DNA from 2 places in the Cobetia sp. 14N.309.X.WAT.E.A4 genome. Region 1 is predicted to be linked to the other one. Evidence: riboswitches for the same ligand, from Rfam matches in the RefSeq annotation. Region 1 holds a riboswitch; the other holds the start of a gene.
The links. A riboswitch is a leader RNA that binds a small molecule or an ion and turns the genes downstream of it on or off. The one in region 1 is predicted to bind thiamine pyrophosphate.

Region 2: another riboswitch for thiamine pyrophosphate. It lies ahead of tenA (thiaminase II); the one in region 1 lies ahead of OW493_RS02690 (ABC transporter ATP-binding protein).

Annotation. Positions count from the first base shown of each region.
Region 1 is NZ_JAPNXT010000001.1:619,023-623,310, reverse strand. Features, by position in the region: gene OW493_RS02700 (potassium/proton antiporter) at 1-953, opposite strand, end outside; gene OW493_RS02695 (hypothetical protein) at 1,075-2,034, opposite strand; TPP riboswitch at 2,160-2,273, shown strand; gene OW493_RS02690 (ABC transporter ATP-binding protein) at 2,335-3,087, shown strand; gene OW493_RS02685 (ABC transporter permease) at 3,084-3,851, shown strand; gene OW493_RS02680 (ABC transporter substrate-binding protein) at 3,917-4,288, shown strand, end outside.
Region 2 is NZ_JAPNXT010000006.1:81,240-85,527, reverse strand. Features, by position in the region: gene thiC (phosphomethylpyrimidine synthase ThiC) at 1-707, opposite strand, end outside; TPP riboswitch at 834-974, opposite strand; gene tenA (thiaminase II) at 1,165-1,824, opposite strand; TPP riboswitch at 1,967-2,105, opposite strand; gene OW493_RS09960 (TIGR04282 family arsenosugar biosynthesis glycosyltransferase) at 2,258-2,950, opposite strand; gene OW493_RS09955 (TIGR04283 family arsenosugar biosynthesis glycosyltransferase) at 2,994-3,800, opposite strand; gene OW493_RS09950 (sugar dehydrogenase) at 3,943-4,288, opposite strand, start outside.

The DNA of each region.
Region 1 (4,288 bases):
ACGGCCAGGGGGCGCACGAACAGGATCAGCGCCACGCTCAGAATGGCGGCCGGCAGCGCGAACTGCAGCATCGTGGAGGGTGAGACCAGCAGACCCAGCATCAGGAACAGCACGATCTGGGACAGGTGGGCCAGTCCGTCATGCACCGGCAGGATGTGTTCGAGGTGGCGCCCCGGATGATTGCCGATCATCAGGCCACACAGATAGATGGCCAGGAAGCCACTGCCACCGAGCTCATTGGTCGTCGCGAACAGGCTCAGGCCCAGCGCCAGCGCCAGCAGGGAATAGAGGCCGGGCGCCAGATCCAGATAGCGCATCAGACGGGCGATCAACCAGCCACCGGCGATCCCCATGCCCGCACCGACCCCGAACTGCAGCGCGAAGCTCATGAGTCCGGCGGCGACCCCCGACAGCTGTCCGGTCAGTATCTCGGCCAGGGTGATGGTGAGGAAGATGGCCATCGGGTCGTTGGTACCGGACTCGATCTCCAGCGTCGCCCCGACCCGCTCGTTGAGGTGCACCCCCTGCCCGCCCAGTAGCGAGAAGACCGCCGCGGCGTCGGTAGAGCCGACGATGGCCCCGACCAGCAGGCCTTCGATCAGGGTGAGGTCAAACAGCCACATGGCCAGCAGCCCCACCAGCCCGCTGGTCATGAAGACCCCGACGGTCGCCAGCACCAATGCCGGCTTGAGACCCGCGCGGAAGGTCGAGAGACGGGTGCGCAGACCGCCATCGAGCAGAATGAGTGCCAACGCCAGATTGCCGATCAGGTACGCGGTAGAGGCATCATCGAACTGGATGCCGAGCACGCCATCCTCCCCCGCCAGCATGCCGAGTCCCAGGAACAGCAACAGCAGGGGCATGCCGAGACGAGCCGAGACCCGACTTGCCAGCACGCTCAAGGCGATGAGCATGCCCGCCAGCAAGAAGTAATAGTTCAGATTCTCTACCACGTGTGCTCCCCCGCCATTCCCGGCACCAAGTCTCGAATCACGTCTGCGACGGCCCAGAGACAGTATTCCATGTCAGCGACGAGGCTGCAGAGAAATTTCTCAAATATTCATGGACTTGCGATCAACATGTCAGGCTTCTCGGCGACACCCAGGCCGGGGCTGCCGCCAGCTCGGCGTAGCGGGTCGGACCGAAGGCTTCCATCGCCCACAACAGGGCTCGGCACAGCTCACGCTGACCGTCGATATCGACCATGCGCCCATGACGCGAATAACCGGCGAGGAAGGCCTCACGCTGACTCGGCGTCTCCAGCAACAACTCGATCAGTGCCCAGTCGAACTCGATCGGGGCCCACACCAGTGCCTCCCAGTCGCTCCATACCCAGCCGGTGGCGGCGCACAGATATTGGTCCGCGCGCAGGTCCGGCAGACTCCAGACGGCGCGAGCGGGATGCGAGAAGGTGCGTGATGGCAGGTCCCCCAGCTCGTGTGACAGGGGATGGCGCGCGAGAAAACGCGTCACGCGGGCATTCCAATGCAGCAACGGCATGGGCTGGGCAAGGGGCTGGCCAAAGCCGGACACGGTGTCCTGATGCAGCCGCCCGACCTGATCTCCCAGCAACTCACAGAAGGTGTCACTGAGATCACTGGGCTGACCGCTGGACCACGGCAGATGCCAGACGGGCGCGCCATCGAGACGCCCCAGATAGGTCAGCGGCAGCGGAGGGATGGGCAAACGCGCCGGCAGCGCGCCCGCCAGCCGTGTCAGGGCCTCAGGTTGCGCCCAGCGATCGGCGCCGAAGACACCGCGCATCGCTCGCCAGAAGGGGTCGTGATCCGGGCCGGTCCGCGCCAGCTTGATCAGGCCGGGGGTGCCGCCACGCTGTCGCCACAACCAGTTGGCACTATCCGGCCAGGCAAGTGCCAGCGGCTCCAGCGCATGCCCCAGATAGGTGGAAAGACGGCGAGTCAGCGCATCCTCCGGCCAGCCATTGGGCACGGATGTCGCGTCTGGCATCACGGGTCGCCGCGGTGGCACGGGATAACCGCTGGAGCAGGTCGAGAGATCCGGGGTATCAGGCATGTTGATCTCCTTGAGGCTGCGATACCTCGATAGCATACCCAACACCGGGCCATGCAGCATAGCCACACGACAGCCACCCCGACGATGGCAGGGATGCAACCGGCGGGCAGGTGACGGTACACTGTCGGCCTGGATGGGGGTGCCCGAAAGTGGGCTGAGAGCCGATGCGTCACGTCGCATGGCAACCCCTGGAACCTGATCCGGTTGATACCGGCGGAGGGAATTCCGGTCACCTGCCCAAGCGTCAGGCGCCCTGCGTGCTTCCTCCCCTCGGCATGCCGCCTGACCACGGATGACACTGTGTCGCTGGGACTCTCCCTCAACAACGCCCGCATCGATTACGCCAGCCATACGCTGTTTCGTGATCTGTCGGCGCGTCTGGATGCCGGAAGCTGGACGGCCCTGCTGGGCCGCTCGGGCTGTGGCAAGAGCTCACTGCTGCGCCTGCTGGCCGGCCTCGAGATGCCCGACCATCACACGCTGGAACTCACCACCGATGATGGCAAGCCACTGGCGGGTCGCGTCGCCTGGATGGCGCAGCAGGACCTGCTGCTGCCCTGGCGCCGGGTGCTGGACAACCTGTGTCTGGGAGATGATCTCCATCGTCGCCCTCGCGATACCGAGCGGGCTCGCGAACTGCTGGCAGCGGTGGGTCTGGAGGGGCGCGAGCAGGCCTGGCCAGACGCCCTCTCCGGCGGGCAACGCCAACGCGTCGCATTGGCGCGAACGCTCTACCAGCAGGCTCCGGTGGTGATGATGGATGAGCCCTTCTCCGCAGTGGACGCCATCACGCGACTCGAACTGCATGATCTCGCCAGCCGGCTGCTGGACGGACGCACCGTGCTGATGGTCACGCATGACCCGCTCGAGGCGCTGCGCCTGGCCGACCAACTGCTGGTGCTGCGTCCGGGCCGCGACAGCCAGCAGGGGGCAGTGCTCGACCGCTTGCCGGGGCTCTCGCCGCCTCGCCCGGTGCCGCTGGACCTGCCCGCCCTGCAGCAGGCCCAGTCCGAATTGATCACACGCCTGCGCGACGGCGAGGAGACGCCATGAAACGCCTGCATGCCCTGCGTCATCTCGCCATCAGCGCCGCCGTCCTGCTGGGACTCTGGCAACTGGTGATCATCACCACGGCCGTGCCGCCCTACATCCTGCCAGCGCCACTGGCAGTCGCGGAGGTGCTGGTCCGTCAGGCCCCGATGCTGGCACACCACGCCGGCATCACCTTCGCCGAGATTCTTGGCGGGCTGGTACTGGGGGTCCTTCTCGGGCTGAGCACCGCGCTGGCACTGGCGTTCATCCCCCGTCTGCGGCGCACCCTGCTGCCATTGCTGCTGATCAGCCAGGTGATTCCGCTGTTCGCGATCGCCCCACTGCTGGTGCTGTGGCTGGGCTATGACATGCTCTCCAAGGTCGTGATGGCCACGCTGATCATCTATTTCCCCGTGGCCTCCACCGGCTACGACGGCCTGCGCCAGACCCCTCAGGGATGGCTGGATCTCGCCCACACCCTGGGCGCCAGCCCGTGGCGACTGCTGCTGCATGTCCAACTGCCCGCCGCGCTGCCGGCATTGGCCTCCGGCGTGCGCATGGCAGCGACAGCCGCTCCCATCGGGGCCGTCATCGGTGAGTGGGCCGGCGCAAGTCAGGGCCTCGGCTATCTGATGCTCAATGCCAATGCCCGGATGGAAATCGACCTGATGTTCGCCGCTCTGCTGGTGCTGGTCGCCTTTTCGCTGCTGCTGTATTTCACGCTGGATGCCCTGCTGCGTCGCCTGATGCCCTGGCATCGGGATCGCCTGACCCGTTTGAACTGAGCGCTTCCGGCTGTCAGGCGATGCCCTGACGGCCTCACATTCTCGACACCACAAGGAATACCGCCATGCCATTCTCGCCATCGGCGATCCGCCGTTCCGGCAAGCTGTCCTGCCTCTTCGCGACGCTGCTGACAACCCTCAGCCTGAGCACCTTCGCCCTGTCAGCCGAGACTGGCGCAAGCGCCGAGCCCCAGGCCCCGACCGCCAGTGACAGTGCAGCGGCAGCGGTCACCAAGACCGGGCAGGACGGTGCCACCCTCGAGCCACACGCCTCTGCCAAGCAGGCTGCCGAGACCGAGCAACAGACCCGCCCCGCCGCTGCCGATGCGCAGGACCCGCAAGCGGCCGCCACCGATGCCAAGCCCCTCACGCACCTCAAGGTCATGCTCGACTGGTACACCAATCCCGGCCACGGGCCGCTGGTGCTGGCTCAGGAA
Region 2 (4,288 bases), on a different contig from region 1:
AATTCGGCGGTGATCTCGTCGGGCAGGTTGGCGCCGAAGCTGTGGCCCGGGTGCTGGTGGCCCAGAATGCTCTCGACGGAGTCGCTGCCCTGATATTCCTCACGCAGCGCGATACGACGCTGATTCTCGCGAATCGCGATGTACTCCATCTCCGGCGTGATGATGCCCTGGCGCGCATAGTGCAGCTGGGTGACATTCTTGCCCGGCAGGGCACGACGCGGGCGGTGGTCCAGCTCGAAACGCAGGGACGACAGGCGCAGGTCGGCCTGGCGCACGCGACCATATTCGCTGCTCAGCTGATTGAGCTGTTCGGTATCGCCGCGCTCCTCGATCCACTTCTCGCGCAGTGGCGCCAGCCCGCGACGAATGTCGATCTCGACCGCCGGGTCGGTGTAGGGGCCGGAGGTGTCGTAGACGACGATCGGCGGATTCTCTTCCAGACCGCTGGAGGTCTGGGTCGGCGAGCAGCCGATCTCGCGCATGGGCACGCGGATGTCCGGGCGAGAGCCTTCGATATAGATCTTGCGCGAGCCGCTCAGCGGCGCGATGGCGGCGGCGTCGACGCGGGCTTCGCTGGCGAGATGGCGACTGCCATCCTTGCGACCGGCACGTGCGCGCGCCTTCGGCGCAGCTTCAGGCTGGGGGGCGAGCGACGGTTCTGCGGCGTTGGTGGCTTGCGGATCTTGAGTCGTGGGGGTAGTGCTCATGCAGGTCTCCTCAAAGGGCGACGTCACGGCAGACGTCATCATGGGAAGACCGTGCGCAGGGAGAGGATGGCCATCGCCGACTCCTTGCCAACAGGTGGCCCGGGAGCGAGGCGGCCGCGGGCAGCGGCTGACCATCAGCTTGATTCCTACGCCGGTCCTAACCGGTTCAGGTTCCACGGGACCCCTTGCTGGCAGCCTCGCCCATTTGGCGGCGAGGTGATGCATGCAGGATCTCAGCCGGTTCCACCGGCACCCCGTCAAGCGTGCTCAGAGTTCAATGCGGGCATGACCTGTGCTGAGCGTTGTGCTGGCCCAGGTCATCGTGCTCGCATTCAGGCTCTGATGGCCTGTGGTGTGTCTGGATGATTGGCGAGAGGACCACGTCCCCAAGCCCATGGAAATCGATGAATCTTCCGTTCGCGCTGGTGCGGCCTGTCAGGCGACGGCCTGCCACGGATCAGTCGCGATCAAGCCCCATCTGCCAGAAGTCGATCTCGAGACGTGTCGCATCGCGGAAGACATCCACCAGTTCGCCCAGCCGGCGCTCCGAGACCTCCGAGAGCCGAGCGTCCAGCCATTCACGTTCGGCGTCCACCGCTTCCTTGAACTCATCGCTGGAGTACATCGCGATCCAGTCCGCGTACGGATTGTCCTCGATCTCGGTGGTGTCCTGATCCAGCAGCCACTCGGCGATCTCGCCGTAGCCGATCAGGCAGGGCGCGAGCGCCACGTGAAGATCGAGAAGATCGCCGCGCTGGCCGCAATCCAGTACGTAACGGGTATAGGCCAGGGTGGCGCGGGATTCCGGCAGCTCACTCAGGTCATCCTCGCTGATGCCCCACTCGCTGCAGTAGCCGATATGCAGGTCGAGCTCGGTATTGAGAATGGTGTCGAGACTGGCCGTGGCCTGACGCAGCTCCGCGAGGGTGCGGCTCTTGTAGGCGGCAAGCGCCCAGGCGCGCGCGAAGTGGATCAGGAACAGGTAGTCCTGCTGCAGGTAATGGCGGAAGGACTCCTCTGGCAGACGACCTTCCCCGAGCTGGCGAACGAAGTCATGCTCGAGATAGTCGCGCCATTCCTCGGCGCAGGCACTGGTCAGGTCTGAAAAGCTGGGCATCGACGCATCCCTCGGTGAGCGTGCTGCCAATCCGTGATGGAGTGGCAAAGGTCTGGCTCGAGCGTGGTCAGGTCCGGCAATCTGCAGGGAAAAAGCGGGGGAGGTGCGGCGTTCACCTGGAAGAGGTGAAGATGGTGTGCGGCAACACTTCGCGCTTGATCCCTACGCCGGTACTAACCGGATCAGGTTCGGCGGGATCGTCATTCACGCACCTCGATGCAAGGCCTCGAACAGTGCGAATGACATCTCAGCCGGTCTTACCGGCACCCCGTCAAGCTGTGACTCAGACGTCACGATATCTCGAGTGTAACAGTCCTGCGGTGCAGGAAAAGCCTCTGCCGCCCTAAAACCCATGCGACTTTGGGAGGCCTTCTGCGATGCTGAAAGGGCTTCCTGCGATGCGGGAAGCGTGTCATGCGCTGCAGGAAAGATGTCATGCAGGCTGACAGGAGGAGAGGTTCGCCATCAGGGCTGGGAAGTGTCGCCTCAGGCGCACCAGATCGTGAGGCTCATCGACATCCCAGCTGACAGGCAGGCAACCGACGCTTCTGCCTGCCTGAGCCAGCAGTGCAAGAGTCTCCCGGCTCACGTCGGCATGGCTCCAGTGATCCAGCTGGAAGGCCGCCGGGCAGGCTGCTTTCAGGCCAATCAATCCGTATCCCCCGTCTTCGCTGGGCTGCAGCACCGCCTCATGGTCATGCAGGCACCGCGCCGCCTCGCGCAGACGTTGACTGTCCAATGCGGGCAGGTCAGAGCCCATCAGCAGCACGGGGCCTGCGGGCAGGTGGCGCAGCATGGCCTGATGCATGCGCTCCCCAAGCCCACCCTGTGGCTGTGCCTCGAGCGTGATTCGCTTGCCATATGCCGCCATGCTCTCTGCACGCAACTGATCCTCAAGGTCCGTCAGCAGGGCTGCCAGCTCAGGTTGCTGCCGAGCGTGCTCGGGGGAGGGAGTCAGCATCACGACCACCTTGCCGAGGCGTGAGGCGCAGGCCTGCTGAACGATTCTGCGCAGCATGCGCGAGTAGAGGCGTGCCGCCCCCTCGGGACCGAGGGCAGGGATCAGCCGCGTCTTGCATTGTCCGGCCAGTGGCAGGCGGCCGAAGATGATGAGCGTCGGGCGCATGTCATACGCGGCCGTGTCGGTTTCCCTGCCAGCAAGCGAGGCTTCAGGCATGAGGCAAGCCACGTTCACAGGCTTGAGCGGCAGCACCATAACCATAGAGACGCGCCAGACGGACAGGAGATACGCCACCCCAGGCTGCCAGGCGCAGCCCCCACATCTTGAGGATGGTGCGACAGACGCCATGGGTTTCCCAGCGTCTTCCACTGGTGGTGACTCTGGCGGAGAGGTTCAGCGGCGAGGTCAGCCGCTTGAGCCTGACGCTCAGCTGGATGTCCTCCATCAGGGGCACGACGGGAAAGCCCTCGATGGCCTCGAAGGTGGAGCGTCGTACGAACTGGGTCTGATCACCCGTGCTGATGCTGGTCAGGCGCGAGCGCAGATTCATCAGCATGGCGATCACGGGCAGCAGCGGAGAATCTCCTTCGATGTCGACATCGAAGCGACCCCAGTCGCACTCGCGATGCTCGGCGAGGGTCTCTGACAGTACCGAGAGGACATGTGCCGGCAGGCGCGTGTCGGCATGCAGGAACAGCAGCCATTGACCACGAGCCTGAGAGGCACCGGCGTTCATCTGCGTTGCCCGGCCCGGATCACTGCTCAGGCAGCGATCGCACAGCGGCGTTGCCAGCTCGCGGGTAGTATCCGTGGAGCCGCCATCGACCACGATGACCTCGCAATCCCCGCTCGCGCGCAGTGGACTCAAGGCGATCAAGGCCGAGACGATACCGGATGCCTCATTGTGGACTGGCATGATGATGCTCAGCCACGGGGTGCGCGTCAGGGCGCTGCCCGGGCGGACAGCCCCGGGGGAAGGGCTGGCAACTGGCGAGAAGATGGAGGGCTTTGTCATGGCGCAGGCTCCGGCGATGGCGTCGTCCTGAGAGCATACGCATGTGATCACCCCATGGATGCAGAGCGTCGAGACGTTCGCTCAACGCTTGGGCGAAGAATCAACGCGTGAGCCGCCGTGTCGGGTCAGAGGCGGCTGGAGGTCACTGAGAGAAGGTGATCCGATAGAGTCCTGAGGCTCCGGTATCGCTGGTCAGGTAGAGGCTGCCATCCTTGCCGAATGCTACATCCAGTGGGCGTATCCAGCGCTCGCCGCTGGCGGCATCCTGCAGGCCGGTCAGTACCGGCACTAGGTGTGCTTCAGTGTCTGGCGTCGCCAGCTTGAGGCCCAGCAGGCGAGGCTCACGACGACTGGCGGGGTCTCCCCACGCTTTGCCGGACGGTGCCGTGCCCCAGCTGCCGTGGACTGCCACCACGACATCCATGTCAGCAGCCAATGGATGCCCTGGCGGTACCACCGCGATTCCCATCGGCGCACTGCGAGCGGGG